Regions from separate parts of the Clostridium sp. genome, predicted to be linked through region 1. Evidence: riboswitches for the same ligand, from Rfam matches in the RefSeq annotation. Region 1 holds a riboswitch; each other region holds the start of a gene.

Region 1 (3,287 bases):
TCTATTTTATCCACATTCTTCTTAATTATTTCAGGTATTTTTTGTATAAAAGATGACACTTTATTTAAAGTATTTTTCGTCTCATTTATAGTCGCTATCTGAGATTCGGCAACAGTTCCGGATTCCTTCACACTATCTGCTGAGGTATTTATTGTAGAAATAAGATCGTCAATAAGACTGCGTATTTTACTAACAGAGTCCGACGTATCGTTTGACAATTTTTTAATCTGCTCGGACACTACTGAAAAGCCTCTGCCGGCTTCTCCTGCCCTTGCTGATTCTATTGATGCATTTAAAGACAATAAATTTATTTCATTTGATATATTTTCTATAACATTTACTATACCGGATATTTCATTTGACTTGCCAAGCAGTTTCTCAATTTTATCATTTATATCCTTTGATGAAGCTATGCTCTGTGAACTTTTATCTTCCAGGTCGGCAAGTACCTCTACAATTCTTGAATTCAAGCTTGTGGCAGATGCTGCCTCATCTTTCATAGCAACACTACTATTTCTAACTTCATCTATATTTTCTGATAAAAATTTAATACTATTAAAACTTTCCTGCATATCCTTAGCAGAATTATTTATAGCAGAAGATATTTGATCCATTGCCTCTTTTACATTATTTGAATTTTGGGATGCAATATCTGAAGATGAATTTATAGCTTCAACTTTATGATCCAGCACTTCAGTTATCTGCTTTATTTTCACAAGTATATCTCTGATATTTAGAGTCATCCTATTAAATATATTTCCTATATACCCCATTTCATCACTGTTTTTTACATCCACCTTAACCTGCATGTTTCCTTTAGATACCCATTCCATGGATTGTACTATATTTTGTAATGGTTCTATTTTTTTCTTCATAATACTCATTATAAAAAACATGGAAGCAGCCATCAAAACCAATGAAACTATAATTATAAACCTTAATATTTTATAAACGGGCTTATAAAAATCCGATTCATAACATCCTACATTTACATACCAGCCCCAGGGCTGAAAATAAGCTACGGCATCCATTTTTGCTCTTGTAGATTTTTCTCCCGGGTTTTTCCATTGAAAATGTATTATACCATTGTTTTTAGGATTATTTCCTTCATCAATTATTAGTTTTACAACGCTGTTACCACTTCCATCCTTAATATTTGAAATATTTTCACCTTCTTTAAAAGGGTGCATCATTTCCTTCCCGTTTTTATCAATGGCATACATGTATGCCTGTACATTCATTTCCAATTTTGAGTTCAAATTTCTTGTCTTACCATCCTTGCCTTTTGCATTCAGCATCTTTGTTCTAAAAAGTTCCTGTGCATCATTTCTGCTGATTTTACCGGCATCAACCTGATTTTCCAGGCTCTCCATCATAGCCAGTCCCATCTGTACCTTATTGTTGAGAGCTGTTTCTCCTAACTTTGTGAGGGCACTTTTGGAACTAAAAAATGCTATTGCAGATATAACAATAATTGAAAAGACTATCAGTGCAAAAAAAATCAGATATGATTTAAAAAAGCTTTTCTTAAGGCTGTCAGCATGTAAATCACCATTTTTGTTCATTTAATTTCCCCCTTTTTATGTCAATTTGATTTAACTTAGCATTTTAAAATACAAAAAACCAACAATTAAATTTAATTTAATTGTTGGCAGGTTGCACCACTAACTCCTAACTCCCTAGGTGCCCAAATTAAGGGAATTCATCATAGTTTCCAACTCATGTAGTAAACATTTACAAAATTGTTTTGACTGTCATGTAAAAGTTTACTATATAAGCTTATGAAAGTCAAATAAAAATTCATAATATTTTAATATTATCACTTAGTTTCCTAAAGCAATAAAAATGTATTATAATATAACTAAGTTTATGGAGATAACAAGAAGCAGAACGTCAATATATTTCGTCTAATATATGGAAAGGAGAATAACTTGGACAACGAATTGGAAAGATTGATGAATTCCTATGGTAATGATGTACTCCGAACAGCCTTCGTATATCTCAAGGATAGGCACTTAGCCGAAGATGTATTTCAGGAAGTATTTATAAAAGTCTACAAAAACTTTCACAAATTTAATGGACAAAGTAGTGAAAAAACCTGGATACTGGCTATAACCATAAATACCTGCAGGGATGTCCTCAGAAGTTCATGGATTAAACGGGTGCTGAGATTTCAGGACCCAGAATACGGAGTGCTGAATATAAGAGAAAATTCCATTGATATAGATAGTAAGGCAATTAAAAATATAGAATATGAGGATTTGTTAAAAAAGGTTATGGATTTACCTAAGAAATATAAGGAAGTTATACTTTTATATTATTATAATGAATTATCTACACCAGAGATAAGCCAGACTTTAAAAATACCGGAGGGAACTGTGAGAAGTAGACTTTACAGGGCAAGGGATTTATTAAAATATAATATAGGTGGTACTATTGAATATGAAGGATAATATAAAATTTTTTAGAGATATAGTTAATTCATCTTTGAAAGATATACATATGACAGATGAACTAAAACAAGAAACTTTAAGTAGATGTAAAAAGCAAAACAAAATGAGAATACGACCTGCTTATGTTGCCGGTATATGTGCTGCATTTATGGCTTTTGCCACTACAGGCTATAGCTATCTTTTTCCTGATAAAATAGATAAAAAATACAGTTTGAATATATCTGCCACAGAAAGGCAACTGGAAAACCTGGGGAATTTAATAAAGAATTCAATTATCAATCCGTCTTTGAATAATACTGCTTTAAAGGATGACAAGTATGCTTATAATAATAAAGAGAATACGCAAAATGCTGATAAAGCATCTAAAGACTTAAAAGATACTAAACATACTACTGATATAAATGACAAATCAAGTGCAGACACAAAAATTAATGATATATTGAATCCAGTAAATAACGTTCCTTCTGCAAAAGACAAAACAGAAAATAAGATAGCACCGAAGGATATTCAATCTGAGATTGTATCTACTGATTCTGAAGGCAAAAAACAAGCGGATGGAGATGTTTCTTCCAATCAGGCTTCTCTTGAAAAGAATACTTCTGAAGAGAACAATAACGTACAGAAAAACACTTCTGCTTCCATTTCATCAGTTTCTCCTCACCTTATGAATATGAATTCTGTTGAGAACAGCTTTGGTCATAAGGTTGCTAAACCATCTCATATACCTGATGGATTCAAGCTTGTAAATATAAATATACCTGATAATGACAATGAAAAATTTGTAAAAATGAATTATGCCTACAAAGATCAGCACTTTACTATACTGCAGGACAG
Region 2 (3,287 bases), 3.0 Mb from region 1:
AATATCCATATGAGAATTCCGTATGCTATAGGTGCATACAGGACAACTGCAGTTCCCTCTGAATAATAGTACCGTTCATGTTTTTTACTAGCTGGGATAAATTTCTTTTCATTTTTATTGAAAAATATATTTATGAGAACAGCAAGGCCAATTCCAGCTGCAAAGGGAATTGCCTCATACCTGCAAAAAAATGCGAAGGCAAGGGAAAATGCTATTTTTACAATGTATTCAGGACTCCCTTCGCTCATCCAAAGTGTCATATTTATAACTGAATAAATTGCAAACACAAAGAATATCTGTTCGCTCATTCCATTCATTCCATAAAAGAATATAAACGGGTTCAGTACATAAAGCAGTATTATAGGCAGTGAATATTTTTTCCCTATCCCGAATCTAGTAAATACTTTGAAAAGCATAACGGCATTAAATGCAGCAGACGCAGCGGTAACTATGCTTCCAGATATTCCACTGGATACAATAGGCCTCCAGATTTTTGAAAGTTCTACAAAGGGAAGCTGGAGCATACTCGGGAGTGGGTTCCAGACAAATCCTACAGATGCAAGCCTAAGAGGTTTTATGTAGAGTACGTAAAATGTATTTGCAGTCCTGCTGAAGGCATCATTCAAAAGTATGCCTTTAAAGTATCCAAGATAAATACCACCTGCAAGCTCTAATATAAATATTATTAAAAATGTTCTAAACGAGTCTTTTGAAGATAATTTTGGAAATATAACTTTGTTGTAGCTTTTTACCATAATTTTAAAAATCTCCTTGAATTATTTTCTCCATGTCCACAGTCGGTTTATATTGTAATTCCATAGTATAGAAGCACAAATTCCAGATAAGTTTGCAGTATTGTAGTTTACTTTAAATTTATAATTTAGAAATATCAGTACTGCAACATCTATAATTATTCCAATTATAGATACAGATATAAATTTAAAAGCCTCGTAAAATACTTTTTTACTTTTTTTATCTTTCCATGTAATGTTTCTGTTCAATGTAAAATTTCCTATCATGGCAGTCAGTGCAGACAGCGTTCCCGAAATAGTCACGGAAAGACCAAAGTATATCAAAATATTATATACTATCATATTTACAATGACACCAGAAAATCCTACAAGTGAAAAAGCAAATATTCTCCTATCATCACTGCTTGAGAGAACCAGCCTAAAAATATGTCTTAAATAGTTGAATTGCTCTTTAAAAGACATCTTTGATTTTCCATACTGTCTTTTTTCAAATTTGTACGGGATTTCTTTTATATTTTTGTAATTTCCACGTACAAGGATTTCTATAAGTATTTTCCATCCAATAGGATCCAGAGAAATACCATCAAGTATATTTTTATTAAAGGCAAAAAATCCTCCTGTGGGATCGGTTATACATCTGAGTTCTTTTAAAAAGAATTTTCCTATAAATAAGGCAGTGTGAGAAATAAGTTTTCTAAAAATATTAAGCCCATATTCATCTCCACCTGACAAGTGTCTGCTCGGAATTACAATGTCATAGCCATTTTTTAGGTATTTTACCATTCCCGGAATAATTTCTGGAGGATGCTGCATGTCTGAATCCATGACTACGATAAGTTTTCCAAGACTCATATTTATCCCTGAAACAACTGCAGTTGCAAGTCCTCTCTGGTTTTCTCTATGTAAATATTTTATATTTTTATATTTATGTATTAGTTTTTCTATATAGGTTACTGTGTCATCTGTACTGTCATCTACAAATATAACCTCGTAATCTAAAATGCCATAAATTACATGTTTTAGTCTATTTGCAATTTTTACAACATTTATTCCTTCATTAAAAGTAGGTATTACTATACTTACCATGAAACCACCCCACATAATTACATATAAAGCTGAAAAAAACAGCAGCCGACCTGACTTCAAAAGTCGGCCGGTTGCACTACTAGCTCACTATATAAAAAGTGCCCAAAATAATTATATAGATCAGCTTCCAACATAAACTATTTTTATAGTATAGTATATTTACAAATCTTAAAATATATTCCAGGAGGGCGAAAGATGATCTGTTGCAGAGATTGAATATGTATGGTATTATATAATTGTTTTCAAATGAATGGAGGGTTGCTTAAGAATGCGTATTAGATTCCGATTTACCTTATTTAACTAATTTAATAGTGGTTAAAGGCTCTGCTTATGTGTAGAGTAATCGGGATTGATCTGCCTATTTTTAAGAAAATCTTATTAATAATGATAGATGTTATATTATAATAGAAAGTTGTAGAAATATGCTCATGGAAGTTTAGTATGTTGATTTTCTGCGTATTTTTAAGACTGAACATATTTTCCGATTATTGGCACAGGCAGCAGTCCTGTGTTTTTTTATTTCAATAAAATGGAGGGATATATATGGAAGAAAGAGAAAAGGCGATAATAGCAGGTATAAATATTAAGGAAGAGGATAATTTTGAAAATTCCATGGAAGAACTGTCTAACCTGGCAGACGCATGCGGCATAGAAGTAGCAGGCAGAATCACCCAGAAGTTGAATCAAATAAACTCATCCCATTATCTTGGCAAGGGTAAAATTGATGAATTGTTGAAATTAATTGATGAAAAAAATGTAGATACTGTTATTTTTAATGATGAACTCACACCCTCACAAATTCGAAATCTTGAGGATATTCTAGACTGCAGGATAATAGACCGAACTTCCGTAATCCTGGATATTTTTGCCCTGAGGGCAAGGACACGAGAGGCACAGCTTCAGGTGGAAATAGCTAAACTACAGTATATGCTTCCTCGGTTAGCAGGTTCTGGCGAATCAATGGACCGACAGGGGGGAAGATCCGGACTTAAAAACAGGGGGGCTGGCGAGACAAAACTTGAACTTGACCACAGAAAAATAGAGAGCAGAATAAGTAGCTTGAACAAGGAACTGCAGACTCTTGTAAGTCAACGCCAGAATCAGCGGAAAAGACGTAAAAAAAAGGATATACCGGTGGTCGCATTGGTAGGATATACGAATGCAGGGAAATCAACCGTTATGAACGCCATGCTGGATTTGTTCAATTTTTCGTATGATAAGCAGGTATTTGAAAAAGATATGCTGTTTGCAACTTTGGAGACTTCTGTTAGAAGAATTGACCTGCCGGACAACAAATCATTCCTTCTTACGGATACAGTGGGATTTATAAGTAAATTGCCCCATTACCTCGTAAAAGCATTTCGCTCTACGTTGGAGGAAGTATCCGAGGCCGACATGCTGATTCATGTTGTCGATTATTCAAATCCCAATTATATTGAACATATGGAT
Region 3 (3,287 bases), 460 kb from region 1:
ATGCCAAAATAAACTGACAGCAAGGCTTCATACGGGAGATCCAAGTATATACGGTGCAATCAAGGAACAGATGGATGAACTGTACAAAAGGAATATAAAATATGAGATAATTCCAGGAGTAAGTTCTTTTACTGCAGCAGCTGCCTCTATAAAAAGAGAATTTACACTCCCAGGGGTAAGTCAGACTGTAATTTTGACGAGAATTGAAGGCAGAACTTCTGTACCTGAAAAAGAAGATATACAAAAGCTGGCATCTATTGGAGCTTCCATGGCCATATTTTTATCTATAGGTATGATAGACAGGGTAGTTGAAAAGCTTAAAAAAGGATATAAAAAAAGTGTGCCAGTTGCAGTAGTGGAAAGAGCTTCCTGGAAAGATGAAAGAATAATAGTGGGAACCCTGGATGATATATGTGACAAAGTAAAAAAAGCTGATATTACAAAATGTGCTCAGATATTGGTCGGAGATTTCATAGATTGTGATTATTCAAAAAGTTTACTCTACGATAAGAGCTTTACCCATATGTTTAGGAAAGGCAGGAGCAGATGATTGTTTAATTCATGGAGGAGTGGACTATGGGAAAATTGATTTTTATAACAGGAGGAGCAAGGAGCGGGAAGAGTTCCTATGCAGAAAGGCTTGCAGAAGATATTAAAGGTAATATTTTGTATATTGCGACTGCAATTCCATTTGATGATGAAATGAAACTCAGAATAAAAAAACATATAGAAAGAAGACCAAAAAATTGGACAACGCTGGAAGCCTATAAGAACTTTAATATAAAGCTTCCTGAATTACTTGAGGATAAATCGGGTGTGCTTTTGGATTGTATAACAAATATGGTATCAAATCTCATACTTGAAAAATGTGATGATGAAATGAATATAAAAATATTGGAAGCACAGGACATTCAAAAATATGTGGAAGAGGAAATAGAAAAACTCATGAAGGTTGTAGAAAAAGAAGAGATTCCATTTATCATGGTTACAAATGAAGTTGGTATGTCTTTGGTCCCTGAATATCCTCTTGGAAGAGTTTTCAGAGATATTGCAGGTACAGTAAATCAAATGATTGCAGCAAAGGCGGATGAAGTTTATTTCTGTGTTTCAGGCATAAAGATAAAAATAAAATAGACCATGTGTAAAATTTCTACAGATGAACCCTAAAAGTTGCTAATTTCTGCATTATTATTGCTTTTTTTAGTTTTTAATTGTATAATTATACTAATAAAAAGTTTTATCCAATATTTTATAATAAACGTGTATAAATTGGAAATGAGGAAGAATTCTCTGTATATGGGCGCCTTGAGAATTTGGAGTTAGTGGTGCAACCTGCCAATAATCAGTTTAAAAACTGATTATTGGTTTTTTAATTTTTACACCAAAAATATTAACCTGAATTTAATTAAATCTATATAAGTGTATGTTAAAAATATAATTAAGGGAGGAGAATTAAAATGAAGTTATGTATTAAAATACTAATGATTATTGCATATGGCTTCCTGCTTGTCAGTTGTTCCTCTGCTTCAAAGGAGGCAAATATTACCAAAATTGGAATAATAGTAGGGAAATTTGACGATGCATGGAGAACAAAAGTTCGCAATGAGCTTTATAAATTATCTGAAAATAAATCGAATAAACCAGAGCTAGAAATATGGAATGCAGATAATTCACAAAAAACAGAAAATGAAAAAGTAGATGCTTTAATTAAAGACAAAGTTAAAGTTTTAGTTGTAAATCTTGTTGAAACAAAAAGTGCTGGAGAGATTATAGAGAAAGCAAAAAAAGCAGATATTCCTGTCGTATTTTTTAATGTTGAACCTTCAGAAGAAGATATGAACAAATGGGATAAGGTTTACTATATAGGAGCCAGGGGCCAGCAGTCTGGAACTATGCAGGGTCAGATTCTTGCAGACTATTTTAAAAGAAATCCTACCAAGGATGGGATCATAAGATATGTAATGATAAAGGGACCAGCGGGCAATCTGGATTCAGTAGAACGTACAAAATATTCTGTTGATACTCTAAAAAAGAATGGCTTTAAGGTACAGCAAGTCGGAGAATATTACGCTGACTGGGAACGGGATAAATCTCAAAAGCAAATGGAAAAACTTCTTGGTTCTCGAGGTATAAGTACTGACTGTGTAATTTCTAACAATGATGACATGGCTCTAGGTGCAATTGATGCACTTAAAAACGAAGGATATTTTAATAATGGAAAATATATGCCTGTGGTAGGAGTCGATGCCAACAGTAGTGCTGTGAGTTTGGAAAAGGACGGATATTTACTTGGTACAGTACTTAACGATGCAGAAGGACAGGGGAAGGCAATTTTTGATCTTGCGGGGATATTGGCCAATGGACAAAATCCAGATAAAAGCAGCTTCAACAATAAACTTACAGATGGGAAATATATATGGGTGGATTATAAAATCATTACAGCTCGGAATTTAATTGATGCAAAATAGATATTAAATTGCTGAATTTTGGAGGTTATTATATTGTTTAAAAATGCTAAAATAAGGGTGAAACTTCTCGTTGGTTTTGGAAGTATACTTGTGGTAATGTTGGTTATGATGTTTTTTGTCTATTACAATTTTAATGAAATAGGAACAAGCCAAAATAAAATTATAAATAATGTTATTCCTATGGACAAGTTAGTTAAACAGATTAGTACTGAGCTGGTCAGGGAGGAAACGGGAGTACGCGGTTACATTGCCAGTGATGGAAATGAAGAATATTTAGAATCATATGATGAAAGCCGAAAAAACATAGATAAAAGTTTGAAGGAGCTTGAAAGCTATTACGGAGATTATCAGGATATAGCAGTGATTGTGGAAAACGAGGAAATACCAAATATTAATGTTATAAATGCACATTTTGATTCTCAAATTCAACTTGTGAAGACAGGAAAATTAAAAATAGCAAAAGATAGGCTGGAAGACGGGAAAGTTTATATGGAAGCCTGCAGATATGTGGAAAATAAGTTAGACAATAAAATGAGCAATATAAATGACGAGGCGCTGGATAAAAGCAAAACAGCGAATTTTCAGGGGAAGTGCATTATGGCAGTAATGTTTTTAATCTGTCTTGTAATTAGTATAGGGATTACTCTATTTTTTTCTTACATGATTGCAACACAAATAAATAATAGCATTAAGTCCTTGAAAGCCATATCGGATGGGAATTTATTGATGGATCCAATCAAAGTGGATTCAAAAGATGAATTTGGACAATTAGGCAATGCAATTAATTCGCTGCAGAATTCTATGAAGGACATCGTTACT

What was found. Region 1 has a riboswitch for cyclic di-GMP ahead of LKE46_RS02495 (methyl-accepting chemotaxis protein). Riboswitches for the same ligand answer to the same signal wherever they lie in the genome.
Region 2: another riboswitch for cyclic di-GMP. It lies ahead of LKE46_RS17015 (glycosyltransferase); the one in region 1 lies ahead of LKE46_RS02495 (methyl-accepting chemotaxis protein).
Region 3: another riboswitch for cyclic di-GMP. It lies ahead of LKE46_RS04630 (galactose ABC transporter substrate-binding protein); the one in region 1 lies ahead of LKE46_RS02495 (methyl-accepting chemotaxis protein).

What each region holds. Positions count from the first base shown of each region.
Region 1 covers NZ_JAKVOI010000001.1:444,277-447,563, reverse strand. Annotated here, with positions in the region: gene LKE46_RS02495 (methyl-accepting chemotaxis protein) at 1-1,565, opposite strand, end outside; cyclic di-GMP riboswitch class II at 1,642-1,725, opposite strand; gene LKE46_RS02490 (sigma-70 family RNA polymerase sigma factor) at 1,932-2,453, shown strand; gene LKE46_RS02485 (DUF4367 domain-containing protein) at 2,443-3,287, shown strand, end outside.
Region 2 covers NZ_JAKVOI010000001.1:3,432,125-3,435,411, forward strand. Annotated here, with positions in the region: gene LKE46_RS17010 (hypothetical protein) at 1-755, opposite strand, end outside; gene LKE46_RS17015 (glycosyltransferase) at 777-1,838, opposite strand; cyclic di-GMP riboswitch class II at 1,895-1,976, opposite strand; gene hflX (GTPase HflX) at 2,382-3,287, shown strand, end outside.
Region 3 covers NZ_JAKVOI010000001.1:907,174-910,460, forward strand. Annotated here, with positions in the region: gene cobM (precorrin-4 C(11)-methyltransferase) at 1-550, shown strand, start outside; gene cobU (bifunctional adenosylcobinamide kinase/adenosylcobinamide-phosphate guanylyltransferase) at 577-1,134, shown strand; cyclic di-GMP riboswitch class II at 1,263-1,346, shown strand; gene LKE46_RS04630 (galactose ABC transporter substrate-binding protein) at 1,458-2,468, shown strand; gene LKE46_RS04635 (methyl-accepting chemotaxis protein) at 2,502-3,287, shown strand, end outside.